One region of the Pseudomonas sp. GW821-FHT10B02 genome, then DNA from elsewhere that is predicted to be linked to it. Evidence: predicted binding sites of a transcription regulator. Region 1 holds the regulator's gene; the other holds the start of a gene.
What was found. The regulator sigma-54, encoded in region 1, starts transcription at its own class of promoters, with help from an activator protein. The targets are predictions, from matches to a motif close to ANTGGCATNNANNTTGCTNT.

Region 1 (15,945 bases):
GAATCAGCCTCAGGAGAGCGCGGAGTACCTCTGCGCCATCCATCAGCGGCTGTTGCAGGCCATGCAGGATCAACGCCTGACGCCAGCGCTGCGCGAAGCGGCGCTGCGTCACAGCGGCAAGACCTACACCGAGTTGCTCAATTTCATCAGTGAGTACGGCCAGTACCCACGAACCGAACGCCTGCTCCACAGCCATGGCCCGCAACCGGCGGTACTTGCCGGTCAGGAAAGCGCCGGGTCTTCTGCACATCAATACGGAATCCATTGAGAATGCCTTATACCTTGCCTGCATTGCCTTACGCCTACGATGCGCTGGAACCGCACATCGATACCCAGACCATGCAGATTCACCACAGCAAGCACCATCAGACCTACATCAACAACCTCAATGCTGCCGTCGAAGGCAGTGAATGGGCCGAATGGCCGGTCGAACAACTGGTGGCCGCGGTCAAGCAGTTGCCATCGAGCCTGCAGGCGGCAGTGATCAACCAGGGTGGCGGGCATGCCAACCACTCGCTGTTCTGGACGGTCATGTCGCCCCAGGGCGGTGGTCAGCCCCAGGGCACGGTTGGCAAGGCTATCGATGAGCAATTGGGCGGCTTCGACGCCTTCAAGGATGCCTTCACCAAGGCGGCGTTGACCCGTTTCGGCAGCGGTTGGGCCTGGCTCAGCGTGACGCCGGAGAAAAAGCTGGTGGTGGAAAGCAGTGGCAACCAGGACAGCCCGCTGATGCACGGCAACACGCCGATTCTGGGGCTGGATGTCTGGGAACATGCCTACTACCTGCTGTACCAGAACCGCCGTCCCGAATATATCAATGCCTTCTACAACGTGATCGATTGGTCCGAGGTAGAACGCCGTTATGTAGCCGCCCTGGTGTGAGTCGTCCCGGTATGCGTACGGATGTGATGTCCATCAGCAGCGTGCGTTTGTTTCGCCTGGCGCTGGGTACCCTGTTGCTGCTGGTCGGCTGCGCTTTGCTGGTAGCGCAGGGGTTGGCCTGGCTGGACCTTGAGCCGCGCATGATGCGTGCGCTCGAAGGGGGCGCCCTGTGTGCATTGGGGACCGCGCTGGGTGCAGTGCCGGTGCTGGTGATCCGCAGCATGCCGGTAGCCTTGGCCGATACGTTGCTGGGTTTTGGCGCCGGGGTGATGCTGGCGGCAACGGCGTTTTCCCTGATCATTCCCGGGCTTGATGCTGCCCAGGCTATTGGCCTGGGCAAATGGAGTGCCGGAGGGCTGGTCAGTTTCGGCTTGCTGTTCGGCGCTTTCTGCCTCTACCTGGTCGATCTCAAAGTGTCTGGCGCTTCGCCGGAGGCCTTGGTCGGCACTGCCCGGCAGCCGGTGATTGCCGCACGGATCTGGGTGTTTGTCATCGCCATCATCGCCCACAACATCCCGGAAGGCATGGCCATCGGTGTGTCGGCCGGTGGTGGAATGGCGGATGCCGACAGTCTGGCCATGGGCATCGCCTTGCAGGATGTGCCCGAAGGCCTGGTCATTGCGCTGGTGCTGGCCGGGGCCGGGATGGCGCGATTCAAGGCCTTTGCCATCGGTGCGGCGTCTGGTCTGGTCGAGCCGGTGGCGGCAGTGATTTGTGCCTGGCTGGTGACGGTGGCGGAGTTGTTGCTGCCACTGGGCCTGGCCTGTGCGGCCGGGGCGATGTTGCTGGTGGTCACCCAGGAGATCATTCCTGAATCACGCAGCAACGGTCATCATCGCTTGGCCAGCCTGGGTTTGTGCGTCGGCTTCTGCCTGATGATGGTGATGGATACGGCGTTGTCTTGAGCAGGAAGCAGAGGGCGGTTACTCGCCCTCGTCAAAGTAGTTGTTGATCAGCTCGATCAACGCTTCCAGGGCTTCGTCCTGTTGCTCGCCTTCAGTATGCAGGTGTACCTGAGTGCCTTTGCCCGCTGCCAGCATCATCACGGCCATGATGCTTTTGCCGTCGATCAGTTTGTCAGGCGCGCGACCTACGCGCACGGTGCAAGGGAAGCGTCCGGCCACGCCGACAAACTTTGCCGCAGCCCGGGCGTGTAGCCCCAGCTTGTTGATGATGGTGATTTCACGAGCGGGCATCGCGGCGGTAGTCCTGTGGGCTAGAGGTCGCGGTGGCGAACCTGGACATTCTTCAGGGATTGCTGCAGCAACTGGCCCAGGCGTTCGGTGAGGTAAACCGAACGGTGGTGTCCACCAGTACAGCCAATGGCAATGGTGACGTAAGCGCGGTTGCTGGCGGCAAAGCGCGGCAACCATTTGAGCAGGTAGCTGGAGATGTCCTGGAACATTTCTTCGACGTCAGGCTGGGTGGCCAGGTAATCGATGACCGGTTGTTCCAGGCCGGAGTGTTCACGTAGCTCCGGCTTCCAGTAAGGGTTGGGCAGGCAGCGCACGTCGAACACCAGGTCGGCATCCACCGGCATGCCTCGCTTGAAACCGAAGGATTCGACCAGGAACGCGGTACCGGGTTCCGGCTGGTTAAGCAGGCGCAGTTTGATCGAGTCCCGCAACTGGTAGAGGTTCAGTTTGGTGGTGTCGATCTTCAGGTCGGCGAGGTCGGCGATCGGCCCCAGCAGGTCGGTCTCGACCTTGATCGCTTCGGCCAGCGAACGATTGGCGTTGGTCAGCGGGTGACGCCTGCGGGTTTCCGAGAAACGCTTGAGCAGGGTCTCTTCGTCGGCGTCCAGGTACAGCACATCACACTGGATATGCTTGCTCCGGGCATCTTCGAGCAGCTCGGGGAAGCGGCTCAGATGGCTGGGCAGGTTGCGTGCATCGATTGATACCGCCACTTTGGGCTGCATCAGCTCGGTGTTGATCAGGGCATTTTCCGCCAGCTGCGGTAGCAGCCCGGCAGGCAGGTTATCGATGCAGTAGTAGCCGTTGTCCTCCAGGACTGCGAGGGCGGTGCTCTTGCCGGAGCCGGATCGGCCACTGACGATAATCAGGCGCATGTTCAGGACTCGTTCTGTACGTCCAGTACGACCTGGTACAAGGCTTCACTGCTACCGGCGGCACGCAACCTGTCACGCACTTCCTTACGGTCGAGCATGCTGGCAATTTGGCGCAACAGCTCAAGGTGCGCATCAGTGGCCGCTTCGGGAACCAGCAGGACAAACAGCAAATCGACCGGGGCGCCATCAATGGCGTCATAGTCAATCGGTGCATCCAGGTGTATCAGGGCGCTGATGGGGGATGAGCAGCCTTTCAGGCGGCAGTGTGGAATGGCAATGCCATTACCAAAACCGGTCGACCCGAGTTTCTCCCGGGCAAACAGGGCTTCAAAAACGTCTTGCATCTCCAGGTCCGGAACTTCCCGGTCGATCAGGGTGGCGATTTCCTGGAGTGCACGCTTTTTACTGCCTCCCGGCGCGTTCACCAGGGAACGGCCGGGGGTCAGGATGGTTTCAAGTCGGATCATGGATGAGGGGGATCAGCGGGCCGCTGCACCTTGCAGCAGGCTTTGCTGTTTTTCCTTGTGTTTTTTCAGTTGGCGGTCGAGCTTGTCGGTCAAGGCATCGATCGCTGCATACATGTCTGTGTGTTCGGCATTTGCAACCACTTCGCCGCCGGGAATAAACAGCGTCGCTTCAATTTTCTGCTGCAGCTTCTCGACCTTCATGATTACCGTCACATTGGTAATCTTGTCGAAGTGCCCTTCCAGCCGTTTCAGTTTCTGTTCGACGTACTCGCGCAGCGGCTGGGTGACTTCTACATGCTGTCCACTGATATTGACTTGCATACAGCTTCTCCTTTGTTGCCCGTGCATAAGAGGCAGGTATTGCGCCTGCCACTGAACTGCTATGGCTATCTCAGGGGCTACATCAGTCGCTTACGCTCACTCGACGGTGCAATGCCGAGGGACTCGCGGTACTTGGCGACGGTGCGACGGGCTACCTGGATACCTTGTGCCTCCAGTAAACCAGCGATCTTGCTGTCACTCAATGGCTTTTTCTGATTTTCCGCTGCAACCAGTTTTTTGATGATCGCGCGAATCGCTGTGGACGAGCATTCACCGCCTTCGGAGGTGCTGACGTGGCTGGAGAAAAAGTACTTCAGCTCGTAAATTCCACGCGGTGTATGCATGTATTTCTGGGTGGTGACCCGGGAAATGGTCGACTCGTGCATGCCCACCGCTTCGGCGATGTCGTGCAATACCAGCGGCTTCATTGCTTCGTCGCCGTGATCGAGGAAACCACGTTGGTGCTCGACGATCTGGGTGGCGACCTTCATCAGGGTTTCGTTACGGCTCTGCAGGCTCTTGATGAACCAGCGGGCTTCCTGCAACTGGTTGCGCATGAAGGTGTTGTCGGCGCTGGTGTCGGCACGGCGGACGAATCCGGCGTATTGCGGGTTGACCCGCAGACGCGGCACGGCTTCCTGGTTGAGCTCGACCAGCCAGCGTTCGTTGTCCTTGCGCACGATCACGTCAGGGACCACGTATTCGGCTTCGCTGGACTCGATCTGCGAGCCAGGGCGCGGGTTGAGGCTCTGGACCAGTTCGATGACCTGGCGCAGTTCGTCTTCTTTGAGCTTCATCCGCCGCATCAGCTGGCTGTAGTCACGGCTGCCGAGCAGGTCGATGTAATCGCGGACCAGGCGCTGGGCTTCGGCCATCCAGGGGGTGCTGGCGGGCAGTTGACGCAGCTGCAGCAGCAAGCACTCGCTGAGGTTGCGCGCGCCGATGCCGGCCGGTTCGAATTGCTGGATGCGGTGCAGCACGGCTTCGACTTCGTCGAGCTCGATATCCAGCTCCGGGTCGAAGGACTCGCAGACTTCTTCGAGGGTTTCGTCGAGGTAGCCCTGGTTGTTGATGCAGTCGATCAGGGTGACCGCGATCAGCCGGTCGGTGTCGGACATCGGCGCCAGGTTCAACTGCCAGAGCAGGTGGCTTTGCAGGCTTTCGCCAGCCGAGGTGCGGGTGGTGAAGTCCCACTCGTCATCGTCGTTGCTGGGCAGGCTGCTGGCGCTGGTCTGGTAGATGTCTTCCCAGGCCGTATCGACCGGTAGCTCGTTGGGGATGCGCTCGTTCCATTCGCCGTCTTCCAGGCTGTCCACGGTGGGCGTGGTTTCCTGGAAACTGGTGTCCTGGACTTCGGCGACCGGCTTGCTTTCGGCGTTGTCCGCCATCGGGTCGCTGTTGTCGAAGTCGTCGCCTTCTTCCTGGCGTTCGAGCATCGGGTTCGATTCCAGCGCTTCCTGGATTTCCTGCTGGAGGTCCAGGGTAGAAAGCTGGAGCAGACGGATGGCCTGTTGCAACTGCGGTGTCATCGTCAGTTGCTGGCCCATTCTTAGGACGAGCGATGGTTTCATGGCAGGGGCTTAACACCTTTTTCGCCGGCGCACATGCGCCATCCACTACAAGGGCACCGAAGCGCCAACTTTAAGCAAATTATATGCCTGAAATTGGAGCGTTTGCCTAGGGTGCTGTAACAATTAAGCCGGATTTCACCGGTACAGTTGCCCCTGGCAAGCGCTTTGTCGCCTCGAACTTACAAGCGGAACTCGTGGCCCAAGTACACCTCTTTGACCAGGTCGTTGGCCAGGATGGTCTCTGCATCGCCTTCGGCAATCAGTTGGCCATCGTTGACGATGTAAGCGGTTTCGCAGATATCCAGGGTCTCACGGACGTTGTGGTCGGTGATCAGTACACCGATGCCCTTGGCCTTGAGGTGATGGATGATCTGCTTGATGTCGCCGACCGAAATCGGGTCGACACCGGCAAAGGGTTCGTCGAGCAGGATGAATTTCGGTGCGGTGGCCAGGGCACGAGCGATCTCCACGCGGCGACGCTCGCCGCCGGACAGGCTCATGCCGAGGTTGTCGCGAATGTGGCTGATGTGAAATTCCTGCAGCAGGCTTTCCAGTTCCTTGCGACGTCCGGCGGTGTCGAGGTCCTTGCGGGTCTCGAGGATCGCCATGATGTTGTCGGCAACCGAAAGCTTGCGAAAGATCGAGGCTTCCTGGGGCAGGTAACCAATACCGGCACGGGCACGGCCGTGCATCGGCTGGTGGCTGACATCCAGATCGTCGATCAGGACACGGCCCTGATCGGCCTGGACCAGGCCGACGATCATGTAGAAGCAGGTGGTTTTGCCGGCGCCGTTAGGGCCGAGCAGGCCGACGATCTGGCCGCTGTCGATCGACAGGCTGACGTCGCGGACCACTTGTCGGCTCTTGTAGCTCTTGGCCAGGTGCTGGGCTTTGAGGGTCGCCATTTACTCGGCCTTCTTTTTAGGCTGGATCACCATGTCGATACGCTGGCGCGGTGAGGTCACATTGCCGCCACGACCGGCAGTCGCTACCTGGGACTTGGTGTTGTAGACGATCTTCTCGCCTTCGGTGGTATTGCCTTCGTTGACCACTTTGGCGCGGTCGGTCAGCACCACCAGGTCTTTTTGCGCCTGGTACTGGATGGTCACGGCGTAGCCCTGCATCTTGTCCGGCTTGGCAGCGCTCTGTTGCTGCTCGAAGTAGGCCAGGTTGCCCACCGAGGTCACCACATCGATGTCGCCGGAGTCGGCGCGGGTGATGGTCACGGTGTTGCCTTTGATCATCATCGAACCTTGGGTGATGATGACGTCGCCGGTGTAGGTGGCGACCCCTTTCTTGTCATCCAGGTGCGCGTTGTCGGCCTGAATGCGGATAGGCTGGTCACGGTCGTTCGGCAGGGCCCAGGCGCTCGCGCTTCCCAGTGCTGCGCTCAGGCTGAGCAAAAAGGGGAGGGTTTTAACGAGCCTCATACTGTCCTCTTACGTTGGACAGCAGGTCCATCCTGCCGTCTTTCAAATACGCTTTCATTCCATTGCCCGTAGTGACGCCACCGGCGCCGTCGATTTTAACGGCTTGTGCGGTTTGCGCATATTGCTTCTGCGGGAATACCGTCATGCGGCTGGTGGTAATGATCATGGTGCGGTTCTTTTCATCGGTGCGGGCAACCCGTACCGAGTCAATCAATTCCACTTCCGAGCCGTCCGGGTTGACCTCGCCCTTTTCGCTCTGCACATGCCAGGGGTAGGTGGTGCCGCGGTACAGCTGCAGGTCCGGCTTGGTCAGCAGGGTCACTTCACTGACCTTGAGGTGTTCGACCTTGTCGGCGGTCATCTCGTACTGCATCTTGCCGTCTGGCAGGAACTGTACGCTGTGGGCGTTGGTGGCGTAATAGTCGATAGCGTTGTTGTCGACGCTGACCACCGGCTTGTCGAGGAAGCTTTCGGGGCCGATGTTCCAGTAGCCGACTGCCGCCAGCAAGGCGGCAATCACACTGTACAGCGCAGCGGTGCGGAATTTTTTACTGAACATGTGGCGCTCTACAGGTAATGGGCATTGGCCGCGTCGAGATTGCCCTGGGCTTGCAGGATCAACTCGCAGAATTCGCGGGCTGCGCCTTCACCGCCACGGGCCTTGGTGATCCCGTGGGCGTGCTCGCGGACAAAGGCTGCGGCATTGGCCACGGCCATGCCCAGGCCGACGCGACGGATCACCGGCAGGTCAGGCAGGTCGTCGCCCAGATAGGCAACTTGTTCATAGCTTAGGTTGAGTTGGCTGAGTAGGCCGTCCAATACCACCAATTTATCTTCACGCCCCTGATACAGGTGCGGGATGCCGAGGTTCTTGGCCCGGCGCTCGACCACCGGGGTCTTGCGCCCGCTGATGATCGCCGTGGTCACGCCCGAGGCCATGAGCATCTTGATGCCCTGGCCGTCGAGGGTGTTGAAGGTCTTGAATTCGCTGCCATCTTCGAGGAAGTACAAGCGGCCGTCGGTCAGTACGCCGTCTACATCGAATACCGCAAGCTTGATCGCCTTGCCGCGCTGGAGCAGGTCCTGGCTCATTTACATCACTCCCGCACGCAACAGGTCGTGCATGTTCAGGGCGCCAACCGGGCGCTCGTCCTTGTCGATCACCACCAGGGCACTGATCTTGTGGTCTTCCATGATTTTCAGGGCTTCGGCGGCGAGCATTTCGGCGCGGGCGGTCTTGCCGTGAGCGGTCATGACCTCTTCGATCAGGGTGGTGTGTACATCGATGTTGCGATCCAGGCTGCGGCGCAAGTCACCGTCGGTGAAGATCCCGGCCAACCGCCCGTCGGCTTCAAGCACCACGGTCATGCCCAAACCTTTGCGAGACATTTCAAGGAGTGCGTCCTTGAGCAGGGTTCCGCGCTGCACCTGCGGCAGTTCTTCACCGGCGTGCATGACGTTCTCGACTTTCAGCAGCAGGCGGCGGCCGAGGGCGCCACCAGGGTGCGAGAAAGCGAAGTCTTCAGCGGTAAAACCGCGTGCTTCGAGCAAGGCAATGGCCAGGGCGTCGCCCAGGACCAGTGCGGCGGTAGTCGAGGAGGTCGGTGCCAGGTTCAGTGGGCAGGCTTCCTGGGCAACACGGGCATCGAGGTTGACTTCGGCGGCCTTGGCCAGCGGCGAGTCCGGGTTGCCGGTCAGGCTGATCAACTGGATGCCCAGGCGCTTGATCAACGGCAGCAGGGTAACGATCTCGGCGGTCGAACCGGAGTTGGACAGGGCGAGGATGACATCGTCGCGGGTGATCATGCCCATGTCGCCATGGCTGGCTTCGGCCGGATGAACGAAGAAGGCCGGCGTGCCGGTGCTGGCCAGGGTCGCGGCGATTTTGTTGCCGATATGCCCGGACTTGCCCATGCCGACCACCACCACGCGGCCCTTGCTGGCCAGGATCAGCTCGCACGCCTTGACGAAATCGGCGTCGATGTGGGCTAGCAAGCCCTCAACCGCCTCGAGTTCGAAACGGATGGTGCGTTGCGCGGATTGGATCAGGTCGCTGGATTGGCTCATGTCGAAAATCGGATTGCCTGATGAAAAGGCGGCGATTATAGCGGTAATGCGCAAAACCCTCACCTTGTGATTGTCATACAGTCGCTCGCCAACCTTAACCCTGGCTGAACAAGCACTGCTACGGCCTTGGGGCGCCGCTATCAGCGATGATATAGTTCGCCGCCTGTTCGGCCCGCTCAGGGCGTGCGTGCCTCCATGAAGGGGGCGCGCGTCTGAGTGAGATGGCTGCATCGCAAGGAGTCTAGATGAGCGTTGATAACGCCTACGCGGTCGAGTTGAAGGGTGTGTCCTTCAAGCGCGGTTCGCGCAGCATCTTCAATAATGTCGATATACGCATTCCCCGCGGCAAGGTCACCGGCATCATGGGGCCTTCCGGGTGCGGCAAGACCACACTGTTGCGTCTGATGGGCGCACAGCTGCGTCCGGCCAGCGGCGAGGTCTGGGTCGCCGGGCAGAACCTGCCGACGCTGTCGCGCAGCGATCTGTTCGATGCGCGCAAGCAGATGGGGGTGTTGTTCCAGAGTGGCGCACTGTTCACCGATCTCGACGTGTTCGAGAACGTGGCATTCCCGCTGCGGGTGCATACCCAGCTGTCCGACGAAATGATCCGTGACATTGTTCTGATGAAACTGCAGGCCGTCGGCCTGCGCGGTGCCATCGAACTGATGCCTGACGAGCTGTCCGGGGGCATGAAGCGTCGTGTGGCACTGGCACGGGCCATTGCCCTGGACCCACAGATCCTCATGTACGACGAGCCCTTCGTCGGTCAGGACCCGATCGCCATGGGCGTTCTGGTGCGGCTGATCCGCTTGCTCAACGATGCCCTGGGTATCACCAGCATCGTGGTCTCCCACGACCTGGCCGAAACCGCCAGTATTGCCGACTACATCTATGTCGTCGGCGACGGCCAGGTGCTTGGCCAGGGCACGCCGGACGAGCTGATGGGCTCCGACAATCCGCGCATTCGTCAATTCATGAAAGGCGACCCGGACGGACCGGTACCCTTTCACTTTCCTGCGCCGGATTACCGCGCCGATCTTCTGGGGAAGCGTTGATGCGCAGAAAATCCTTGCTCGAACGTATTCGTCGTTTTGGCCGTTCGGCCATCGACGTGCTGGCCGTGCTCGGCCGCTCGTTTCTGTTCCTGCTGCACTCGCTGGTCGGGCGCAGCGGCACTGGCGGCGGCTTTCAACTGCTGGTCAGGCAACTCTATTCGGTTGGCGTGCTGTCGCTGGCGATCATTGTCGTTTCCGGGGTCTTCATCGGTATGGTGCTGGCCCTGCAGGGTTTCAGCATCCTGACCAAGTACGGCTCGGAACAGGCAGTCGGGCAGATGGTTGCCTTGACCTTGCTGCGTGAGCTGGGGCCGGTGGTGACCGCATTGCTGTTCGCCGGGCGTGCAGGTTCGGCGCTGACCGCCGAAATCGGCAACATGAAGTCCACCGAGCAGCTTTCCAGCCTGGAAATGATCGGTGTCGATCCGCTCAAATACATCGTTGCCCCGCGTTTGTGGGCCGGTTTCATCTCGCTGCCGATGCTGGCGCTGATTTTCAGCGTGGTGGGCATCTGGGGTGGGTCCTGGGTGGCGGTGGACTGGCTGGGCGTCTATGAAGGCTCGTTCTGGGCCAACATGCAGAACAGTGTGTCGTTCACTGACGATGTGCTCAATGGCGTGATCAAGAGCCTGGTTTTTGCTTTTGTTGTTACCTGGATTGCCGTATTCCAAGGCTATGACTGCGAGCCCACTTCAGAGGGGATCAGCCGTGCCACCACCAAGACCGTGGTCTATGCCTCATTGGCAGTCCTGGGTCTGGACTTTATTCTGACCGCCTTGATGTTTGGAGATTTCTGATGCAAAACCGCACCCTGGAAATCGGTGTCGGCCTGTTCCTCCTGGCCGGGATCCTGGCGCTGATCCTGCTGGCCCTGCGCGTCAGCGGCCTGTCGGCGAGCCCGAGCAGCGATACCTATAAAATTTACGCATACTTCGACAATATCGCCGGTTTGACGGTCAGAGCTAAAGTGACCATGGCCGGTGTGACCATCGGCAAGGTCACGGCCATCGATCTGGACCGTGACACCTACACCGGTCGGGTGACGTTGCAGCTGGAAAAACGCGTAGACAACCTGCCTACCGACTCCACTGCATCTATCCTCACCGCTGGGTTGCTCGGCGAGAAGTACATCGGTATCAGCGTGGGCGGAGAAGAAGCGGTGCTCAAGGATGGTGCAACCATTCACGACACCCAGTCGGCGCTGGTGCTGGAAGATCTGATTGGCAAGTTCCTGCTCAATACCGTTGGCAAAGAAGCTAAATAAGGAGTTTCCATGATTTCTATCCTGCGACGCGGCTTGCTGGTACTGCTGGCTGCGCTGCCGTTGATGGCTGGCGCAGCTGCTCAGTCCCCCAAAGAGGTGATTCAGGGGACAACCACCCAGTTGCTGGCCGACCTGAAGGCCAACAAAGAGCAATACAAGGCCAACCCGAGTGCGTTCTACGATGCCTTGAACGCCAATCTGGGGCCGGTGGTCGATGCCGATGGCATCTCGAAAAGCATCATGACCGTCAAGTATTCGCGCAAGGCCACCCCGGAGCAGATGCAGCGCTTCCAGGAAAACTTCAAGCGCAGCCTGATGCAGTTCTACGGCAACGCCTTGCTCGAGTACAACAACCAGGGCATCACTGTCGGCGCCGAGAAAAAGGACGGTGATGACCGTGCCAGCGTCGACATGACCGTCAAGGGCAACAACGGCGCGATCTACCCGGTTCAGTACACCATGACCAAGCTGGGCGATGAATGGAAAGTACGTAACGTCATCGTCAACGGCATCAACATCGGCAAACTGTTCCGTGACCAGTTCGCTGACGCCATGAACCGTAATGGCAACGACCTGGACAAGACCATCGACGGCTGGGCCGGCGAAGTGGCCAAGGCCAAGGAAACTGCCGAGAAGCAAGAGCAATGAGTGATAGCGCCGTGACCATGAACGAGCCAGGTGTGTTGAGCCTGGCCGGGGTGCTGGACTACCGCAGCGGGCCCGCCTTGCGCAAGGAAGGTAAAGCCTTGATCACGGCGTGCAAGGCCGGCGCCCTGGTGCTCGATTGCTCGCAGGTGGAGAAATCCAGCAGCGTCGGCTTGTCCCTGTTGCTGGCATTCATGCGCGATGGCAAGGCGGCCGGCAAGGCTGTCGAGGTTCGCGCAATGCCTCAGGATATGCGTGAAATCGCCGAGGTTTATGACCTCGACGAGGTGCTGGCCGGTCAATGACCGCCAGCCAGCGACTGGCCCCTCTGTCAGAGTCTCCGTTTACGGGGTTCGCAGGCGAGGGGCTTTTTTGTATGATGGCCGACCCGCGCGCACAGGGCGCCGATTGAGGTTGAGCATGCAGGCCGTAGAAGTTAAGAACTTCCTTGAAGAAAAGTTGCCGGGAACCCGGGTCGAAGTTGAAGGCGAAGGCTGCAACTTCCAGTTGAACGTGATCAGTGACGAATTGGCGGCCCTGAGCCCGGTCAAGCGTCAACAGCAGATCTATGCTCACCTTAACCCGTGGATCACCGATGGCAGCATCCATGCGGTAACCATGAAATTTTTCAGCAGCGCAGCCTGGGCTGAGCGCAACTGAGCCTAAATTGGCGGCGAGACACAAATGGACAAACTGATTATTACTGGCGGCGTTCGTCTTGATGGCGAAATCCGCATTTCCGGTGCCAAGAACGCGGCCCTGCCGATTCTTGCCGCTACCCTGCTTTGCGATGGTCCGGTCACGGTCGGCAACCTGCCGCACCTGCACGACATCACCACCATGATCGAGCTGTTCGGCCGCATGGGCATTGAGCCGGTGATCGACGAGAAGCTCGCGGTAGAGATCGATCCGCGCACCATCAAGACCCTGGTCGCGCCGTACGAGCTGGTGAAAACCATGCGCGCCTCGATCCTGGTACTGGGCCCGATGGTTGCCCGCTTTGGCGAAGCCGAAGTGGCACTGCCTGGCGGTTGCGCCATTGGTTCGCGTCCGGTCGACCTGCACATCCGTGGTCTTGAAGCCATGGGCGCAAAGATCGAAGTCGAAGGTGGCTACATCAAAGCCAAGGCGCCTGAAGGCGGTCTGCGCGGTGCGCACTTCTTCTTCGACACCGTCAGTGTGACCGGTACCGAGAACATCATGATGGCCGCTGCCCTGGCCAAGGGCCGCAGCGTGCTGCAGAACGCCGCGCGTGAGCCGGAAGTGGTCGATCTGGCCAACTTCCTCAACGCCATGGGCGCCAAGGTTCAGGGCGCCGGCACCGACACCATCACCATCGATGGCGTCGAGCGTCTGGGTTCTGCGACCTACCGGGTCATGCCGGACCGTATCGAAACCGGTACCTACCTGGTTGCCGCTGCCGTCACCGGTGGCCGGGTCAAGGTCAAGGACACCGATCCGACCATCCTCGAAGCCGTCCTTGAAAAACTCAAGGAAGCGGGTGCCGAAGTCACCACCGGTGAAGACTGGATCGAGCTGGACATGCATGGCAAGCGGCCAAAAGCCGTGAACCTGCGTACCGCGCCGTATCCGGCATTCCCGACCGACATGCAGGCGCAGTTCATCTCGCTCAACGCCATTGCCGAAGGCACCGGTGCGGTGATCGAGACGATCTTCGAAAACCGTTTCATGCACGTTTACGAAATGCACCGCATGGGCGCGCATATCCAGGTGGAAGGCAACACCGCCATCGTCACCGGCACCAAAACCCTCAAGGGCGCGCCAGTCATGGCCACCGACCTGCGGGCTTCGGCGAGCCTGGTGCTGTCGGCCCTGGTGGCCGAAGGCGACACCCTGATCGACCGCATCTACCACATCGACCGTGGTTACGAGTGCATCGAAGAAAAACTGCAGATGCTGGGCGCGAAGATCCGTCGCGTACCGGGCTAGTCTGTGACCGGCGCAGGGACGCGCCAGCCAATTGCTGCACCGAATTGAATGCGGTCGGGCCACATCAGGCCCGGCCGGCTGTAGCCGCATAAGGACCGACGTTTCCCATGTTGACCATCGCGCTATCCAAAGGTCGGATTCTCGACGATACCCTGCCGCTGCTGGCGGAAGCCGGTATCGTGCCGACCGAGAACCCGGACAAGAGCCGCAAACTGATCATCCCGACGACTCAGGACGACGTACGTCTGCTGATCGTACGGGCTACCGACGTGCCGACCTATGTCGAGCATGGCGCCGCCGATCTGGGTGTGGCGGGCAAGGACGTGCTGATGGAGTACGGCGGCCAGGGCCTTTACGAGCCGCTGGACCTGCAGATTGCCCAGTGCAAGCTGATGACCGCCGGTGCCATTGGCGCCGCTGAGCCCAAGGGCCGTCTGCGCGTGGCGACCAAGTTCGTCAATGTCGCCAAGCGTTATTACGCCGAACAGGGCCGTCAGGTCGATATCATCAAGTTGTACGGTTCGATGGAGCTGGCGCCGCTGATCGGTCTGGCCGACAAGATCATCGACGTCGTCGACACCGGCAACACCCTGCGTGCCAATGGCCTGGAACCCCAGGAACTGATTGCCACCATCAGCTCCCGGCTGGTGGTCAACAAGGCTTCGATGAAGATGCAGCATGCGCGCATCCAGAGCCTGATCGACACCCTGCGCCAGGCTGTCGAATCGCGACACCGCGGCTGATTCCTGCGCGCGACCTTCGCTGTCGCGCCCATCTATCCGCGTCATAGCCAATTTTCTCGGGTGCCCGCGCGGATGGACTGGTAGCTTAGGGCGCCTGAGCATTCGCCATTTATTGAGGCCCTCGCTATGACCACGTCCACTGCAATTGCCCGACTCAATGCCGCTGACCCGGATTTCGCCCGACATCTGGATCATCTGTTGAGCTGGGAAAGTGTGTCTGACGATGCGGTCAACCAGCGTGTGCTCGACATCATCAAAGCCGTGCGCGAGCGCGGTGACGCGGCACTGGTGGAATTCACCCAGCGTTTCGATGGCGTTGCAGCCAAGTCGATCGACGACCTGATCCTCGGTCGTGAGCGCCTGGAACTGGCCCTGACCCGCATCACCGCAGCCCAGCGCGAAGCCCTGGAAAAGGCTGCCAGTCGCGTGCGCAGTTACCACGAGCGGCAGAAGCAGGACTCCTGGAGCTACACCGAGGCTGACGGTACGGTGCTGGGCCAGAAGGTCACCCCGCTGGATCGTGCCGGCCTGTATGTGCCGGGCGGCAAAGCGTCCTACCCTTCGTCGGTACTGATGAACGCGATTCCGGCCAAGGTTGCCGGCGTCGGTGAAGTGGTGATGGTGGTGCCAACCCCGCGTGGTGAGGTCAACGAACTGGTGCTCGCGGCCGCCTGCATTGCCGGTGTCGACCGGGTGTTCACCATCGGTGGCGCCCAGGCGGTAGCGGCGCTGGCCTATGGCACCGAGAGCGTGCCGCAGGTCGATAAGGTGGTCGGCCCCGGCAACATCTACGTCGCCACGGCCAAGCGCCACGTGTTCGGCCAGGTCGGTATCGACATGATTGCCGGTCCTTCGGAAATTCTCGTGGTCTGTGACGGCCAGACCGATCCGGACTGGATCGCCATGGACCTGTTCTCCCAGGCCGAGCACGACGAAGATGCCCAGGCGATCCTGGTCAGCCCGGATGCAGCGTTCCTCGACAAGGTGGCTGCCAGCATCGACAAGCTGCTGCCGACCATGGAGCGTGCCGAAATCATCAAGACTTCGATCAATGCTCGTGGTGCGCTGATCCAGGTGCGTGACATGCAGCAGGCCATGGAAGTCGCCAACCGTATCGCGCCTGAACACCTGGAGCTGTCGGTGGCTGATCCACAGGCCTGGCTGCCGCAGATTCGCCACGCCGGCGCGATCTTCATGGGACGCCACACCAGCGAAGCCCTGGGCGATTACTGCGCAGGTCCGAACCACGTGTTGCCAACCTCCGGTACCGCGCGCTTCTCCTCGCCGCTGGGGGTATATGACTTCCAGAAGCGTTCGTCGATCATCTTCTGCTCCGAGCAGGGCGCATCGGAACTGGGCCACACCGCCTCGATCCTCGCCCGTGGCGAATCGCTGACCGCCCACGCCCGTAGCGCCGAATACCGCATTGTTGCCGACAAGAAGGGGAACTGAGCATGAGTAAATTCTGGAGCCCCTTCG
Region 2 (15,945 bases), on a different contig from region 1:
GGGTTTTATTGCACATGATCAGATCTCTACGCCCTCTTCTGCTTGCCGGCCTGCTCCTGCCCGTTGCCTTGCCTTCCCAGGCCGCGGCCGTCAACACCACGCTGCCCGCCAAAGTACAGCAAGCGCTGAAAACCAATAAATTGCAGGACTCGGCCCTGTCGCTGGTGATGCTGCCGCTCAACGGCCCTGGCACGCCAACCGTGTTCAATGCCGACATATCGGTCAACCCGGCCTCGACCATGAAGCTGGTCACCACCTATGCGGCCCTAGAACTGCTCGGCCCGACTCACCAGTGGAAGACCGAGTTCTACAGCGATGGCCCGCTGCGTAACGGCACCCTGCAGGGCAACCTCTACCTCAAGGGCGGCGGTGACCCGAAACTGAACATGGAAAAGCTCTGGCTGTTGATGCGCGACCTGCGCGCCAACGGGGTGCAGACCATCAGCGGCGACCTGGTGCTCGACCGCAGCCACTTCGTGCAACCCGTGCTGCCCCAGTTCAATGATGACGGCGGCGACGAAAACAAGCCGTTCCTGGTCAAGCCCGACTCCTTGCTGATCAACCTCAAGGCCCTGCGCTTTGTCGCCCGCAACGACGGTGGCAAGGTGCTGGTATCGGTCGAACCACCGATTGCCAGCATCCGCATCGACAACCAGGTCAAGGCGGTCAACAGCAAGCAATGCAGCGGCGATGTGCGCTACAACCCGGTCACCCAGGCAGACGGCGTTACCGTGGTGGTCAGCGGTCAATTGGCTGACGGCTGCAACTCGCAGACCTACCTGTCGCTGCTCGACCACCCGACCTATGCCGCCGGTGCGGTACGGGCCATCTGGAATGAACTGGGTGGCACCATCCAGGGCCGCGACCGGATCGACAGCGTGCCGAAAAGTGCCCGCCTGCTGGCACGCGCCTTCTCGCCTGACCTGGTCGAGATCATTCGCGACATCAACAAATACAGTAACAACACCATGGCCCAGCAGCTGTTCCTGAGCCTGGGCGCGCAGTTCCGCACCGATGCCGATGGCGACGACGCCCGTGCAGCACAGCGTGTGGTACGCCAGTGGCTGGCGAAAAAGGGCATCACTGCACCGCACCTGATCATGGAGAACGGCTCCGGTTTGTCTCGCGCCGAACGGGTCAGCACCCGGGAAATGGCGGCCCTGCTGCAGGCTGCCTGGAAAAGCCCCTACGCTGCCGAATTCATCAGCTCCATGCCGCTGGTAGGCATGGATGGCACCATGCGCAAGCGCCTCAAGCGCACAGCGATGACCGGCGAGGCCCATATCAAGACCGGAACCCTGAACACCGTACGCGCGATTGCCGGCTACAGCCGCGACAGCAACGGCAACACCTGGGCGGTGGCGGCGATCCTCAACGATCCAAAGCCCTGGGGTGCTTCAGCGGTGCTCGACCAGGTGCTGCTGGACCTCTATCGCCAGCCGAAACTGGTCAACAGCACGGCCTCGGTACAACCCTGAGCATTCAGGAGAGTTCTGCCTCGACCCGGTCGCGGCCAGCTTGTTTGGCCGCATAGACGCCGGAGTCGGCGCGTAGCAACAAGGCATCGGCGCCCTCCCCCGGGCGCCAGCCGGCCACGCCAAAACTGGCAGTGACCTGCCCAACCCCCTCGACGACGACGCTGCGCACCCCCTGCCACAACTCCAGCGCCAGCGAGTGCGCCTGCTCGGCGTTACTGCCCGGGCACAAGACCATGAACTCCTCTCCGCCCAGACGACAGAACACATCGGTGCGGCGCAGACGCTGACTGATGCGCTGGCACAGGCTGCGCAACACATGATCGCCCACCGCATGACCAAACTGGTCGTTGATGCGTTTGAAGTGATCGATATCCAGCATGATGATCGCCAGGTCCTGATTGTCGCGCTGAGCGCGCTCAAGCTCGACCTTCAAACGCTCCTGGAAATAGCGCCGGTTATGGATACCGGTCAGCGAGTCGGTCACCGACAGCGCGCGCAACTCTTCTTCAACCCGTTTCAGATCGGAGATATCGGTCAGATAGCCGTGCCACAGCGTGCTGCCGTCCTCCTCCGGCTCAGGGGTCGCCTCGCCACGCACCCAGCGCTGGCCTGCCAGTGGCAATAACACTCGATACTCCTCACGCCAAGGTGTCAGGTGATCGGCTGAATGGCGGATTGAAGTGCGCACACGCAACAGGTCATCCGGGTGGATACGCTCAAATACCGCTGTAGCATCCTGGCGCAACAGCTCAAGCTCAATCTCGTAGATGTCACGCAAGCCTTCACTGGCATAGGTGAAACATGAGCTGCCATCCAGACGCAGGCGAAACTGATAAATGCCACCAGGTACTTCGGCACTGAGCTTGTCCAGCAAACGGTCACGGGCCGCCAGGGCTTCATGCACGCGCTTGCGCTCAGTGACATCGATACAGATCGCCAGGTGACCGACCCACAGGCCATGCTCATCGAGCACTGCCGTCACCAGCATGTTGGCCAGCAGATGGCTGCCGTCTTTACGCTGCAACGTCCACTCACCCGCCTCTTTGCCCCCCTCCTGCACGGTTTGCGCGAACATTGCCTGGGCCGGAGTGATTTCGCGGCCATAGCGCTGGCTCAAGTCCCGGGCCCGCTGGTGCAGCTCCTGGGGCGAAATCAGTGCCTCAAGGGTCAGGCTGCCGACCGCTTCGGCACTGCTGTAGCCCAGCATGCGTTCGGCGCCAGCATTGAACGTGCTGATCACGCCACGCAGATTGGTAGCGACGATCGCGACCTGAGTCGCCGCATCCAGCACACTGCGCAACTGATTATGGGTATCACGCAGGGATTGCTCACTGATGCGCAACTCGCCAGTGCGCTGCTCGACCAAGGTCAGCGCGCGCTGACGCTGGCTGAACAGACTGAACAGCAAGGCACTGAGCAATACACTGAGCAAACCACCCAGAAACACCACCGCGGGGACCGCCGAAGAGCGGTTGGCCTGCATGAACGCCAGACTTGGACGGATATCGAGCTGATAGTCATGGTCGGCCAGGTGCAACAGATGACTGGCGGCCAGCGTTGAGGAGGCACCCCGGTTATCCGACTGGAACAGTACCTCATGCTGGCTGTCCGGCCCGGACAGGTCGCGAATACGCACCACCAGGTTGTCCTGGGCCGCGTTGGGCAGCCCCTCGGCCATCAACTGCCGCATACTGATCACCGCCATGACATACCCCCGCGGCTGCGGGTCAGGATCATGTGGCGCGAACACTGGCGCCGCCATCAGAATACCGCGGGCATACGCAGGCTCCACATCGGTGAGGTTAAGCGGCGCAGAGACAGCCATGCTGCCAGGCTTCGCGGCGCGTTGCAGGGTGTCCTGACGCAGGGCCTGGGAAAGCAGGTCGAGACCCAGCGGCTGGCGCAGCAGTTTCAATGCCTGGGTAAACAGCACCGGGTAGTAGATCGGACGCGCGGGTGATACGCGCAAACTGCCGTCATCAGTCAGTTGCTGGATTTCGTAGGGACGGCCAAGTACCTGAGTCGCACGCTGCTCAAAGGCCTGGCGTGCGGGCCCCGGCACCCGCGGCGCCCAGGAATAGGCCTGGGTACGGTGCAGCAAGGGCCGCGCGTAACCATTGAATTCTTCGAGCGTGATTTCGGTGGCAAAGACGAAGAACCGACGCAGCCCATCCAGGCGCTGCACCTGATCCTCGAAGCGTTCTTCGATACGACTGTAACGCTCACTGGCCAGCAGTTCGAAGCGTTGACGCAACTGTTGCTGGTACAACTCGTAGGTTGCCAACGCCAGAAACGCAGTCAACAGTCCGCCGGCCACCAGTGCCACAAGGGCAACCAACCAGGCGGACACTTCTTCGCTGACGAAGCCGAGCATCTTTGGACGAACGCCATGCATCGACATAGTTGATAACACTCATAACGCCAGCATGCAGCGTTTCCCAGGTCCTCCTTCAGTTATAGCCATTAGCCACTAATGAAGCAATCCGAGGCCTGGGAGAAGATCGTCTTCAGCGTGCCTGAATGCGCCATGCCCGATGAATCTTGGTGTTACGGGCGAAGTCCGGATCCAGGGTCTGCGCGCTGATTTCCTCTACCGCATAACGTTCGGCCAGACGTTCGTCGAGCTGGAACTTGCGGAAGTTGTTGGAGAAATACAGCACGCCGCCTGGTGCCAGACGCGTTACTGCCAGGTCGAGCAATTCGACATGGTCACGCTGGACATCGAATACACCTTCCATACGCTTGGAGTTGGAGAAGGTCGGCGGATCGATGAAGATCAGGTCGAACTCATCACGGCAGGCTTGCAGCCAGGCCATGACATCGCCCTGCTCCAGGCGGTTCTTGTCGGAGAAACCATTGAGCGACAGGTTGCGCCGCGCCCAGTCCAGGTACGTCCGGGACAGGTCGACGCTGGTGGTGCTGCGTGCACCGCCCTTGGCCGCATGCACGCTGGCGGTCGCGGTGTAGCAGAACAGGTTGAGGAAACGCTTGCCGGCGGCCTCACGCTGGATACGCATGCGCATCGGCCGGTGATCGAGGAACAGTCCGGTATCCAGGTAGTCGGTCAGGTTGACCAGCAACTTGACGCCTCCTTCACTGACTTCCAGGAACTGGCCCTGGGTGCTCTGGCGCTCGTACTGGCGGGTACCGCTCTGACGCTCGCGACGCTTGACCACCACCCGGCTCTGGTCGATGCCCAGTGCCTGGGGAATTGCGGCCAGCGCATCGAACAGACGGGCCTGGGCTTTCTCCGGGTCGATCGAACGCGGTGCGGCGTATTCCTGGACGTGTACCCAGTCCTGGTACAGGTCGATGGCCAGGGCGTACTCAGGCATGTCAGCGTCATACAGACGATAGCAACTGACCTGCTCGCGCTTGGCCCACTTGCCCAGCTGCTTGAGGTTTTTCTGCAGACGATTGGCGAACATCTGCCCGCCTTCGCTCAAGCGTGCCGGCTCGCTGGCAACGGCTGCCGGCGAACGCTGGTCTTCGTTACCCTGAGCGTCACGCTCGGGCTGGCGACGTTCGCCGGTGACGAACTGGTCGGGCTGCACCTTGATCAGCAACAGCTTGCACGGCAGCGCGCCGTTCCAGAATGCATACTGTTTGTGGCTGCGAATACCCATGCGCTTGCCCAGGTCGGGGGCGCCAGTAAACACCGCCGCTTCCCAGTTCAGGCACGATTGACGCAGACGCTCGCCGAGGTTCTGGTAGAGGTACAGCAGGCTGGCTTCATCACCCAGACGCTCGCCATAGGGCGGGTTACAGATCACCAGGCCCTTCTGGTTCTGGTCTGGACGCGGCTCGAAACTGCCTACCTCGCCCTGGTAGATTTTCACCCAGTCGCTAAGACCGGCACGCTCGACGTTGTTGCGGCCCGGCTGGATCAGCCGCGGATCGGCTTCGTAGCCACGAATCCACAACGGCGGACGGGCAAGACCGGCCTGCGCCCGCGCCTGCGCTTCGTCGTGCAGCTTGCGCCACAACGCCGGCACATGGCCAAGCCAGGCGCTGAAGCCCCAGCGCTCACGCTTGAGGTTGGGGGCGATGTCGGCGGCGATCATCGCCGCTTCCACCAGGAAGGTACCCACACCGCACATCGGGTCAGCCAGCGCACCGCCTTCGGCGGCAATACGCGGCCAGCCGGCACGGATCAGTACGGCGGCGGCAAGGTTTTCCTTGAGCGGCGCAGCGCCCTGCTGCAGACGGTAACCGCGCTGGTGCAGACTGTGGCCCGACAGGTCCAGGGACAAGATCGCTTCCCCGCGGTCCAGACGCAGGTGCACGCGCAAGTCAGGGTTGAGCTTGTCAACCGAAGGACGCTCGCCATCGCGGGTACGCAGCTTGTCGACAATGGCATCCTTGACCTTCAGGGCGCCGAAATGGGTGTTGTCGATACCCGAGCCATGGCCGCTGAACTCCACGGCCAGCGAACCGCTGGCTTCCAGATGGTCCTGCCACTCGACTTCGTGCACACCATCGTACAGGTCGTCGGCGTTCTTCATGTTGAAGCGCTTGAGCACCAGCAGCACGCGGTTGCCCAGGCGTGACCAGAGGCACAAGCGGTAGGCGGTTTCCATGTCGGCCGAGCCGCGGATGGCCGAGGTGTGTTCACGCACCTCTTCAAGGCCCAGGCCGCGGGCCTCTTCGGCGAGCAGGCCTTCAAGACCTTTGGGGCAGGTTAGGTAGAGTTCGAAACGGTCCGACATGAGGTATCCAGTGCTTTGAGCAATAAGTGGAGGGCAAGCGCATCGCCTTCCGATGTTTAATCGAACGCCTTTCCAGCGAGCGTTCGAATGGCACTGCGGTGAGTGCCGGGCCACCCGGGCAACCTGACCTTTTGCCTGGGGCAGAAAAGTCTTTGATCGCCGGGCAGAATGAAAAATTCACGACTGACAGGGGGAAAAATGACCCTTCGTCGTATTGACTGCCTTGTTACAAATTATCACCCGGCGCTCGCCAAGTGACTTCAATTCTTATCAAACCCTGATCATAGCGGGCTTTGCGTCGGATCCAGGCCTGACGCATTTATTTACTTATCCTTTGACCCTAGGAAAGGTTACGTCCTTATGACAAAACGATCATTCACACTGTGTCGTGCATTGGTTAGAACTCATCTCAGGTTGTCACCGCAACGGGGCAACACTTTCGCTCGCGACGCCGGCAGCGAGCGCAAACCGGCAGAACGATTCTGCCCGGCCTCCTAGAGGCCGACGGGACATTACAGTCAACAAGTGAGGGCAACACCCTATGAGAAGACTTAAGCGTGATCCGTTGGAACGAGCATTTTCACGTGGCTACCAATATGGGGTCACCGGCAAATCCCGCGAGCTTTGCCCTTTTACTCTACCGTCTGTACGCCAGGCATGGATCAATGGCTGGCGTGAAGGACGCGGCGACAACTGGGACGGTATGACCGGCACTGCGGGTATTCACAGACTCAACGAACTTCACGCCGTTGGCTGAACGAGGATCTGAATTCATTCACCATGCGCGCCCCATCCGGGCGGCGGGCTAAGGCCCAGGGGCCCCTTCAAGGGGCCCTTTTTTATGCCTGCGTTTCAGCGCGGCATGGCTGCGATGGCGTCCACCGCTTCGCGAATCAGCGCAGGGCCTTTGTAGATGAACCCCGAATAGATCTGCACCAGGCTGGCACCGGCGGCGATCTTCTGTGCCGCATGCTTGCCCTCGGTGATGCCCCCGGCGGCGATGATTGGCAACTTGCCACCCAGCTCACCCGCCAGCACCTTGACGATATGCGTGCTCTTTTCCAGTACCGGCGCGCCCGACAGGCCACCGGCCTCGTCGCCATGGGGCAAGCCTTCGACACCTTCACGGCCCAGCGTGGTGTTGGTGGCAATCACCGCATCCATGCCTGACTCGACCAGCGCCGCCGCCACCAGCGCGGTTTCTTCATCGCTCATGTCCGGAGCGATCTTGATCGCCAACGGTACGTGCTTGCCGTACTGCGCAGCCAGTTGCCCACGGCGTTCGGCCAGGGCATCGAGCAACTGCTTGAGCGAGTCGCCGAACTGCAGGCTGCGCAGGCCCGGGGTGTTGGGCGAGCTGACGTTGACGGTGATGTAACTGGCGTGGTCGTAGACCTTGTCCAGACAAATCAGGTAGTCGTCCACCGCGCGCTCGACCGGGGTGTCGAAGTTCTTGCCGATATTGATGCCCAGCACGCCGCGATACTTCGCTGCCTGCACGCGGTTCAGCAAGTTATCGACACCCAGGTTGTTAAAGCCCATGCGGTTGATGATCGCCTCGGCCTGCGGCAAGCGGAACAGGCGCGGCTTGGGGTTGCCCGGCTGCGGACGCGGCGTGACCGTGCCGATCTCGACAAAACCGAAACCCAGCTGGGCAAAGCCATCGATGGCTGCGCCGTTCTTGTCCAGACCTGCCGCCAGACCCACCGGATTGGCGAACTCCAGGCCCATGACCGTCACCGGCAAGGAGGCCGGGGCCTTGGTCAGCAGCCCGTTCAGGCCCAGGCGGCCACCGGCGCCGATCAGGTCCAGGGACAGGTCATGGGAGGTCTCCGGGGAGAGCTTGAACAGCAACTGGCGGGCCAGGGTATACATGGGCGGGCTTAGCTCGGCGTGAGTGAGGGGGCGATTATATAGGTGGCGTCGTCCGGGGGACAGCGCCGCCTTGGCATATGCGTTGCTTTGTTGACGCTTGATACCGGCCACGCAAGCGGCACGGCCTGCCCCTCGACACAGGCGCGATACTGTGAACAACGATACCCCCACGACTCCACTGGCCTGGGTCAACGGCAGCGATGCGCCGGAAAAGCACAGCCTGGACATCGGTTTCATGGCCCTTAGCGACTGCGCCTCGGTAGTGGTTGCCGCGACCCAGGGCTTTGCCCAGCCCTATGGCCTGAGCCTGAACCTCAAGCGCCAGAGTTCCTGGGCCGGCCTGCGCGACAAGCTGGTCAGCGGCGAGCTGGACGCTGCCCATAGCCTGTATGGGCTGATTTATGCCGTGCACCTGGGCATTGGCGGCACCGGGGCCACCGACATGGCGGTGCTGATGGGGCTCAACCAGAATGGCCAAGGCATCAATCTGTCGGCGGCACTGCAACGTCAGCGCGTGACCCGTCCCGAGGCGCTGGAGCACTTCGTGCACCAAAGCAGGACAAAACTCACCTTTGCCCAGACCTTTCCGACCGGCACTCACGCCATGTGGCTGTATTACTGGCTGGCCAGCCAGGGCATCCACCCACTGCATGACGTCAACAGCGTTGTAGTGCCACCGGCGCAGATGCTTGCTCATCTGCAAGCCGGGCGCATTGACGGTTTCTGTGTCGGCGAACCCTGGTCGGCCGACGCCGTCGAGCAGGGCCAGGGGATCACCTTGGCGACCAGCCAATCGATCTGGCCTGACCACCCTGAGAAAGTCCTTGGCTGTACCCGCGCCTTCGTCGAGCAGTACCCCAACACCGCCAGAGCGCTGGTCAAAGCGATTCTGGCCGCCAGCCGCTTCATCGAGCAAAGCCCGGAAAACCGTCGCAGCACTGCCCAACTGCTGAGCGGCCAGGCCTACCTGGACACGCCCTTGAACAGCATCGAACCGCGCTTGCTCGGTGACTACCACGACGGCCTTGGCAATCACTGGCACGACCCGCACGCCTTGCGCCTGCACGACAACGGCCGGGCCAACCTGCCCTACCTGTCCGACGGTATGTGGTTCATGACCCAGTTCCGCCGCTGGGGCCTGCTGCGCGAAGACCCCGACTACCTCGGCGTGGCGCGCCAGGTGCAGCAACTGGCGCTATACCGCGACGCCGCCACTGCCATCGGTGTGCCTTGTACCGAGCAGAACATGCGCCGCAGCCAGTTGATCGATGGCAGCTATTGGGATGGCAGCGACCCCGCCGGCTACGCCCGCAGCTTTGCCCTGCACGCGCTGGCGCAAACGCCTGCCGCCCTCGCCCGTCGCTGATCAGGGGAGCTCATGATGCTGCGAATCCTGTTGATCGACGACACCGAAAAGAAAGTCGGGCGCCTGAAAGCCGCACTGGTTGAAGCTGGCTTCGAAGTCATCGAAGCGTCAGGGCTGATCATCGACCTGCCGGCACGCGTCGAAACGGTGCGTCCGGATGTGGTGTTGATCGATACCGAATCACCGGGCCGGGATGTGATGGAGCAAGTGATCCTGGTCAGTCGCGACCGGCCACGGCCAATTGTCATGTTTACCGACGAGCACGATCCGAGCGTGATGCGCCAGGCGATCCAGGCCGGGGTCAGCGCTTACATCGTCGAAGGCATCCATGCGGCGCGGCTGCAGCCAATCCTCGACGTGGCCATGGCCCGCTTCGAAAGCGACCAGGCGCTCAAGGCCCAGCTGCAAGCCCGCGACCAGCAGCTGGCCGAGCGCAAGCGCATCGAGCTGGCCAAGGGGCTGCTGATGAAAATGAAGGACTGCAACGAAGAACAGGCTTACACCCTGATGCGTCGCCAGGCCATGAGCAAGCAGCAGAAGCTGATCCAGGTGGCCGAACAGATCATCGCCATGAGCGATTTGCTTGGCTGACAGCACCCTGGCCTGGCTTTTGCACTTCCTATTCACACAGGTAGCCAACGGCGGTTGCCCCTTCACGACAAAGACGTCGCATCCCCCTCGCAACAGCGGGCCGGGAGGCGGCGTCTTTTGCGTTTCTGCCCCTTGAGGGCGCGACCTGCAGTGCAACGTTCAACGAGGTGTTCGATGAATACGAGTTTCTGGAAGTCCGGGCATATTCCCACGCTGTTCGCCGCCTTTTTGTATTTCGACCTGAGCTTTATGGTCTGGTACCTGCTCGGCCCCCTGGCGGTGCAGATTGCCACCGACCTGCAACTGACCACCCAGCAACGCGGACTGATGGTTGCCACACCGATCCTGGCCGGCGCCATCCTGCGCTTCGTAATGGGCATCCTGGTAGACCGCCTGTCACCGAAAACCGCCGGCCTGATTGGCCAGGTGATCGTCATCATTGCGCTGTTCTGCGCCTGGAATCTGGGCATACACAGCTATGAACAGGCGTTGCTGCTGGGTGTGTTCCTCGGCGTCGCCGGCGCTTCCTTTGCCGTCTCCCTGCCACTGGCCTCGCAGTGGTACCCGGCCCAGCACCAGGGCAAGGCTATGGGTATTGCCGGCGCGGGCAACTCCGGCACGGTATTCGCCGCACTGCTGGCGCCGGTCCTGGCCGCCAGTTTTGGCTGGAACAATGTCTTCGGCTTTGCCGTGGTGCCGCTGGTGCTGACCCTGGCGCTGTTCGCCCTGCTCGCGCGCAATGCCCCGCAACGCCCCAAGCCCAAGGCCATGGCCGATTACCTCAAAGCCCTGGGTGATCGCGACAGCTGGTGGTTCATGTTCTTCTACAGCGTCACCTTTGGCGGCTTCATCGGCCTGGCCAGCGCGCTGCCCGGCTACTTCAACGACCAGTACGGCCTGAGCCCGGTCACTGCCGGCTACTACACGGCCGCCTGCGTGTTCGCCGGCAGCCTGATGCGCCCTCTGGGTGGCGCCCTGGCCGATCGCTTTGGCGGGATCCGTACCCTGCTGGCGATGTACACCGTGGCAGCCATCTGTATTGCTGCGGTCGGTTTCAATCTGCCGAGCTCGGTGGCAGCACTGGCGTTGTTCGTCAGTGCCATGCTCGGTCTTGGTGCTGGCAATGGTGCAGTGTTCCAACTGGTACCGCAGCGTTTTCGCCAGGAAATCGGCGTAATGACCGGCCTGATCGGCATGGCCGGCGGTATCGGTGGCTTCCTCCTGGCCGCCGGCCTTGGCGCGATCAAACAGCACAGCGGCGACTATCAACTGGGGCTTTGGCTGTTCGCCAGCCTCGGCGTGCTGGCCTGGTTCGGCCTGTACGGCGTGAAACAACGCTGGCGCACCACCTGGGGTTCGGCCGCCGTCACCGCGGCGCGGGTCTGAGGCTGCGCCATGAGCCTGCAACTGAGCTTTGCACAAGCCAGCGCCACCGGGCCTCGAGAAGAGAACCAGGATGCCTTGCGCCTGGTTACCCCCAACCCGGAACTGGCTGCCAGCAAGGGCTATCTGTTCGCCCTCGCCGACGGCGTCAGCCAGTGCGCCGACGGTGGCCTGGCCGCGCGGGCGAGCCTGCAGGCGCTAGCTCTGGACTATTACGCCACACCGCCTACCTGGGGCGTGGCCCAGGCGCTCGACCGCCTGTTGCTGGCGCAAAATCGCTGGTTGCGCGCCAATGGTGGTGGCCAGCCTCTACTGACCACCCTCAGCGCTTTGGTACTGCGCGGTCGGCGCTTCACCCTGGCGCATGTCGGCGACTGCCGCATCTATCGCTGGGCCGCCGGCCAGTTGCAGCGCATCAGCGAGGATCACGTCTGGGATCAGCCAGGCATGCAGCATGTACTAAAGCGCGCCCTGGGCCTGGATCAACACCTGCAGGTCGACTACCTCGAAGGCGACCTGCACGCTGGTGAATGCTTCGTCCTGCTCAGCGATGGCGTCTGGGCCAGCCTCAGCGAATCGCAGATCCGCGCTGTGCTGCGCGAACAGATTGACTTGCAGGACGCGGCGCACACGCTGGTCAGCTCGGCCCATCACAGCGGCAGCCAGGACAACGCCAGCGCATTGCTGGTGCGGATTGATCAGTTGGGCACGAGCAACCTCGGCGATTCCCTGGCGCAGTTGCAGCAATGGCCGCTGCCAGGCCCCCTGCGTAGCGGCCAATCGATCGATGGCTGGACGGTCGAGCAGGCCCTCAGCCAGAGCCGGCAGTCCTTGTTGTACCGGGTTCACGACAGCCAGCAACACGCCTGGCTGCTGAAAACCCTGCCCGAGCAGCGCAAGGATGAACCTGGCGCCCTGCAAAGCCTGCTGCTCGAAGAGTGGTTCCTGCGCCGGGTTGCCGGGCGTTACTTCCCCGAAGTACACCCGGCCAGCCAGCGTCAGCACCTGTATTACCTGATGCGTGAATACCCGGGCCAGACCCTGGAGCAATTGTTCGCCCGTACCGGCCCCTTGCCACTGGCGGATTGGCAGGCGCTTGCCCAACAACTGCTGCAGGCCGTGGGCATGCTGCACCGGCGCAACATCCTCCATCGCGATATCAAACCGCAGAACCTGCACCTGGGTGACGATGGCCAGCTGCGCCTGCTGGATTTTGGCCTGGCCTTCTGCCCGGGACTCTCTGAAGACCGTGCCCACGAACTCCCCGGCACCCCGTCGTTCATTGCCCCGGAAGCGTTCGGCGGCGAGCCGCCCAGCGCCCGGCAAGATTTGTACAGCGTCGGCGTAACGCTGTTCTACCTGCTGACCGGTCACTATCCCTATGGCGAAATCGAAGCGTTCCAGCGCCCACGTTTTGTCCAGCCCACCAGTGCCGCGCGCTACCGCCCAGACCTGCCGGAATGGCTGGAGCACAACCTGAACCAGGCGTTGCTCGCCGACCCGCAGCAACGATTTGAAACTGCCGAGCAATGGCTGTTGCTGCTCGAACAAGGCGAACGCCAGCACCTGAGCATACGCCCGCGGCCACTGCTCGAACGCGAGCCACTGAAGGTCTGGCGCGGCCTGGCGCTGCTGTCGTTGTTACTCAACCTGATCCTGCTGATCAGCCTGCTAAAAGGCTGACGGCATCCTTTGCCGATGAGGAATACCCGATGAATGCGAAAGTCTGGCTGATTGGTGCAGGTCCCGGCGACCCGGAACTGCTGACCCTCAAGGCTGTGCGTGCCCTGGCTGAAGCCGAGGTGGTACTGATCGACGATCTGGTCAACCCGCTGATCCTCACCCACTGCCCTCAGGCGCGCGTGGTTGCCGTTGGCAAACGCGGCGGATGCCGTTCCACACCCCAGGCCTTCATCCAGCGCCTGATGCTGCGCTATGCCCGCCAGGGCCGTTGTGTGGCCCGGCTCAAGGGCGGCGACCCGTGCATTTTCGGGCGTGGCGGTGAAGAGGCGGCCTGGCTACAGGCCCAAGGTATCGAAACTGAACTGGTCAATGGCATTACCGCCGGCCTTGCCGGGGCAACCCAATGCGGCATTTCCCTGACCTTGCGCGGCGTAAGCCGGGGCGTGACCCTGGTCACCGCACACACCCAGGATGACAGCCCGTTGAACTGGCAGGCGCTCGCCCAGGGTGGCACCACCCTTGTGGTGTACATGGGCGTGAGCAAACTCGACGAGGTCCGGCAAGGCCTGTTGGCAGGCGGCCTGGCAGCGGACACGCCGGTGGCGATGATCGAGAACGCATCCCTGCCCCAGCAACGCGAACAACGCAGCACCTTGGTTCAGCTTTGCGAGGACGCTGCGCGCTTCAAACTGAGCAGCCCGGCAATACTGGTGATCGGCGAAGTGGCGGCCCGAGCAGCGTCAGGCAGCACCCTGCTGCAGATTCCGGCCTGAATCGCAGACAAAGAAAAGCCCGGCCTAGGCCGGGCTTTTCCGTGAAGCACTTACCAATTACTTGGCTTGGGCTTCTACTTGTGCTTCTACGCGACGGTTAACAGCGCGACCAGCGTCGGTGGCGTTGTCAGCAACCGGACGGGTTTCACCGTAGCCTACCGACTCAACACGGCTCGATTCTACGCCGTACTGGTTGGTCAGAACCTGCTTAACGGCGTTTGCACGACGCTCAGACAGCTTCTGGTTGTAAGCGTCAGGACCGACGGAGTCAGTGTGACCTTCAACAGTGGTGGTGGTCTGTGGGTACTGCTTCATGAAGTCAGCCAGGTTTTTGATATCACCGTAGCTGTTTGGCTTGACGACCGACTTGTCGAAGTCGAACTTGACGTCCAGCTCAACACGTACGACTTCGGCAACAGCCGGGCAGCCGTCAGCGTCAACGGTAACGTTGGCTGGGGTGTCAGGGCACTTGTCAACGTTGTCGCAAACGCCGTCGTTGTCGCTGTCGGAGCAGACTTCAGCAACTGGAGCAGGAGCAGCAGCAACTTTGCCACCGCTACCACCGAAGTTCAGACCCAGACCGACGGTTGGGCCCCACTCGGTGTTGCCGTTGTCGATGTTGTACATGGCTTCAACGCCAGCACGGGCGAAGAACATGTCGGTGATGTACCACTTGGCACCGGCGCCCAGGTTGGCGAAGGTGGAGTGGTCACGACCGTTGTTGGTGGCCTGGCCCAGGCTCTCGTGCGCGAAACCAGCGGAAACGTAAGGACGCACTGCGTCGCCTACGGTACCCAGGTGGTAGGTAGCGTCGAGCTTGGCTTTAGAACCTTTGATGTCTTTGTTGAAGACTTCGCCACGAGCGTTGTGAGTCTCGTTGTAGCCCAGGTCCAGCGACAGGTCGTCGGTCAGGAAGTAACCGAGGCGAACACCAGGGTTGGTGCCGTCGTTCTTGAAATTGCGCTCGCTATCGTAGTACTGCTTGGTAACGTTACCTTCGATCTCAACCGCGCCTTGGCCCTGTGCCAGAGCGCCGAGCGAAGTTACGGCTACAAGAGAACCAATGGCCAAGCCCAAGGTGTTTTTCAATTTCATCCGTTAAATCCCCATCTGGTGATAGTTAAGCAGTCCCACCAACATCCGGGGGACAACTCGACGGCAAGTCTAGCAGAACTTGCCGGTACGTTAGAGATATTTGCGTGCCTCTAAGTTTCAGCAAGGCCCGCAAATTTCTCACGTAGCTTGTCTAGCGCACGTTTGTACCGCATTTTCGTTGCGCTCAGGCCCATATGCATGATATCGGCGATTTCCTGAAATTCCAGCTCTGCGACAAATCGTAGCACCAGAATTTCCCTGTCAATCGGATTAACATGCACTAGCCATTTATCCAGCCCACCTTTCTCTTCCGGTTTCGGCGCCTTCTCTTCCGAGGCCTCCTCAAGTGGATCAAGACTCAAGGCATCCATCAGTCGACGCTTGCGCCGCTCCTTGCGGTACTGGGTGATGCATTCGTTATAGGTGATGCTGTAGAGCCAGGTCTTGAACTTCGATTTGCCCTCGAAGTTCTTCAAACCATAGAGCACCTTGAGCATCACCTCCTGACAGACATCATCAGCATCCCGATCGTTCCCTAGATAACGTGCACACACGTTAAAAAGAGTCCGCTGGTAGCGTCGCATGAGCTCCTCATACGCGCGAGTAACATGAAACAGCTCCTCATGCGAACGCGCCACCAACTCCTCATCAGTGAGCTCGCGGGGGTCGTAACGCATGGGCAGCGAGTGAACTTTATTCAAAACGAATCTGGCCGACAGTCAGGTCAATGTCGCCGCTTACCCCTGCCTGGGGCAATTTTGCGGCGGCATACATTAGCAGGATTTACCCGGTTAGCGGCTATTGACTCGCTGCTCGAGCAGAATCCGGTTGGACAACGAAACCAGCTCGCCGTCATCGGTCAGCAGGGTCGTCTTGACCGTGCCGATCTCCTCGATCTGCCCTTCGACCTCTCCAACCTGCACCTGTTGGCCCACTTGATAGAGCTCCCGGACATAGATTCCAGCCAGAATCTGCCCGGCAATTTCACGGCT

Region 2: AC07OF_RS11205 (CmpA/NrtA family ABC transporter substrate-binding protein) is a predicted target of sigma-54. The motif match lies at 8,132-8,151, and genes of this name have one in related genera.

What each region holds. Positions count from the first base shown of each region.
Region 1 covers NZ_JBWKNR010000002.1:144,617-160,561, forward strand. Annotated here, with positions in the region: gene AC07OF_RS03625 (DUF2753 family protein) at 1-268, shown strand, start outside; gene AC07OF_RS03630 (superoxide dismutase) at 271-882, shown strand; gene AC07OF_RS03635 (ZIP family metal transporter) at 894-1,787, shown strand; gene AC07OF_RS03640 (HPr family phosphocarrier protein) at 1,806-2,078, opposite strand; gene rapZ (RNase adapter RapZ) at 2,099-2,953, opposite strand; gene ptsN (PTS IIA-like nitrogen regulatory protein PtsN) at 2,956-3,420, opposite strand; gene hpf (ribosome hibernation-promoting factor, HPF/YfiA family) at 3,433-3,741, opposite strand; gene AC07OF_RS03660 (RNA polymerase factor sigma-54) at 3,819-5,312, opposite strand; gene lptB (LPS export ABC transporter ATP-binding protein) at 5,492-6,217, opposite strand; gene lptA (lipopolysaccharide transport periplasmic protein LptA) at 6,218-6,742, opposite strand; gene lptC (LPS export ABC transporter periplasmic protein LptC) at 6,729-7,301, opposite strand; gene AC07OF_RS03680 (KdsC family phosphatase) at 7,310-7,834, opposite strand; gene AC07OF_RS03685 (KpsF/GutQ family sugar-phosphate isomerase) at 7,835-8,809, opposite strand; gene AC07OF_RS03690 (ATP-binding cassette domain-containing protein) at 9,055-9,864, shown strand; gene mlaE (lipid asymmetry maintenance ABC transporter permease subunit MlaE) at 9,864-10,661, shown strand; gene mlaD (outer membrane lipid asymmetry maintenance protein MlaD) at 10,661-11,128, shown strand; gene AC07OF_RS03705 (MlaC/ttg2D family ABC transporter substrate-binding protein) at 11,138-11,776, shown strand; gene AC07OF_RS03710 (STAS domain-containing protein) at 11,773-12,078, shown strand; gene AC07OF_RS03715 (BolA family protein) at 12,194-12,433, shown strand; gene murA (UDP-N-acetylglucosamine 1-carboxyvinyltransferase) at 12,458-13,723, shown strand; gene hisG (ATP phosphoribosyltransferase) at 13,831-14,466, shown strand; gene hisD (histidinol dehydrogenase) at 14,593-15,918, shown strand; gene hisC (histidinol-phosphate transaminase) at 15,921-15,945, shown strand, end outside.
Region 2 covers NZ_JBWKNR010000006.1:56,891-72,835, reverse strand. Annotated here, with positions in the region: gene dacB (D-alanyl-D-alanine carboxypeptidase/D-alanyl-D-alanine endopeptidase) at 15-1,478, shown strand; gene AC07OF_RS11225 (sensor domain-containing diguanylate cyclase) at 1,483-3,879, opposite strand; gene rlmKL (bifunctional 23S rRNA (guanine(2069)-N(7))-methyltransferase RlmK/23S rRNA (guanine(2445)-N(2))-methyltransferase RlmL) at 3,986-6,187, opposite strand; gene rmf (ribosome modulation factor) at 6,729-6,944, shown strand; gene AC07OF_RS11210 (quinone-dependent dihydroorotate dehydrogenase) at 7,040-8,062, opposite strand; gene AC07OF_RS11205 (CmpA/NrtA family ABC transporter substrate-binding protein) at 8,214-9,428, shown strand; gene AC07OF_RS11200 (ANTAR domain-containing response regulator) at 9,444-10,019, shown strand; gene AC07OF_RS11195 (nitrate/nitrite transporter) at 10,194-11,405, shown strand; gene AC07OF_RS11190 (bifunctional protein-serine/threonine kinase/phosphatase) at 11,415-13,085, shown strand; gene cobA (uroporphyrinogen-III C-methyltransferase) at 13,115-13,858, shown strand; gene AC07OF_RS11180 (OmpA family protein) at 13,916-14,953, opposite strand; gene sigX (RNA polymerase sigma factor SigX) at 15,064-15,630, opposite strand; gene AC07OF_RS11170 (mechanosensitive ion channel family protein) at 15,745-15,945, opposite strand, start outside.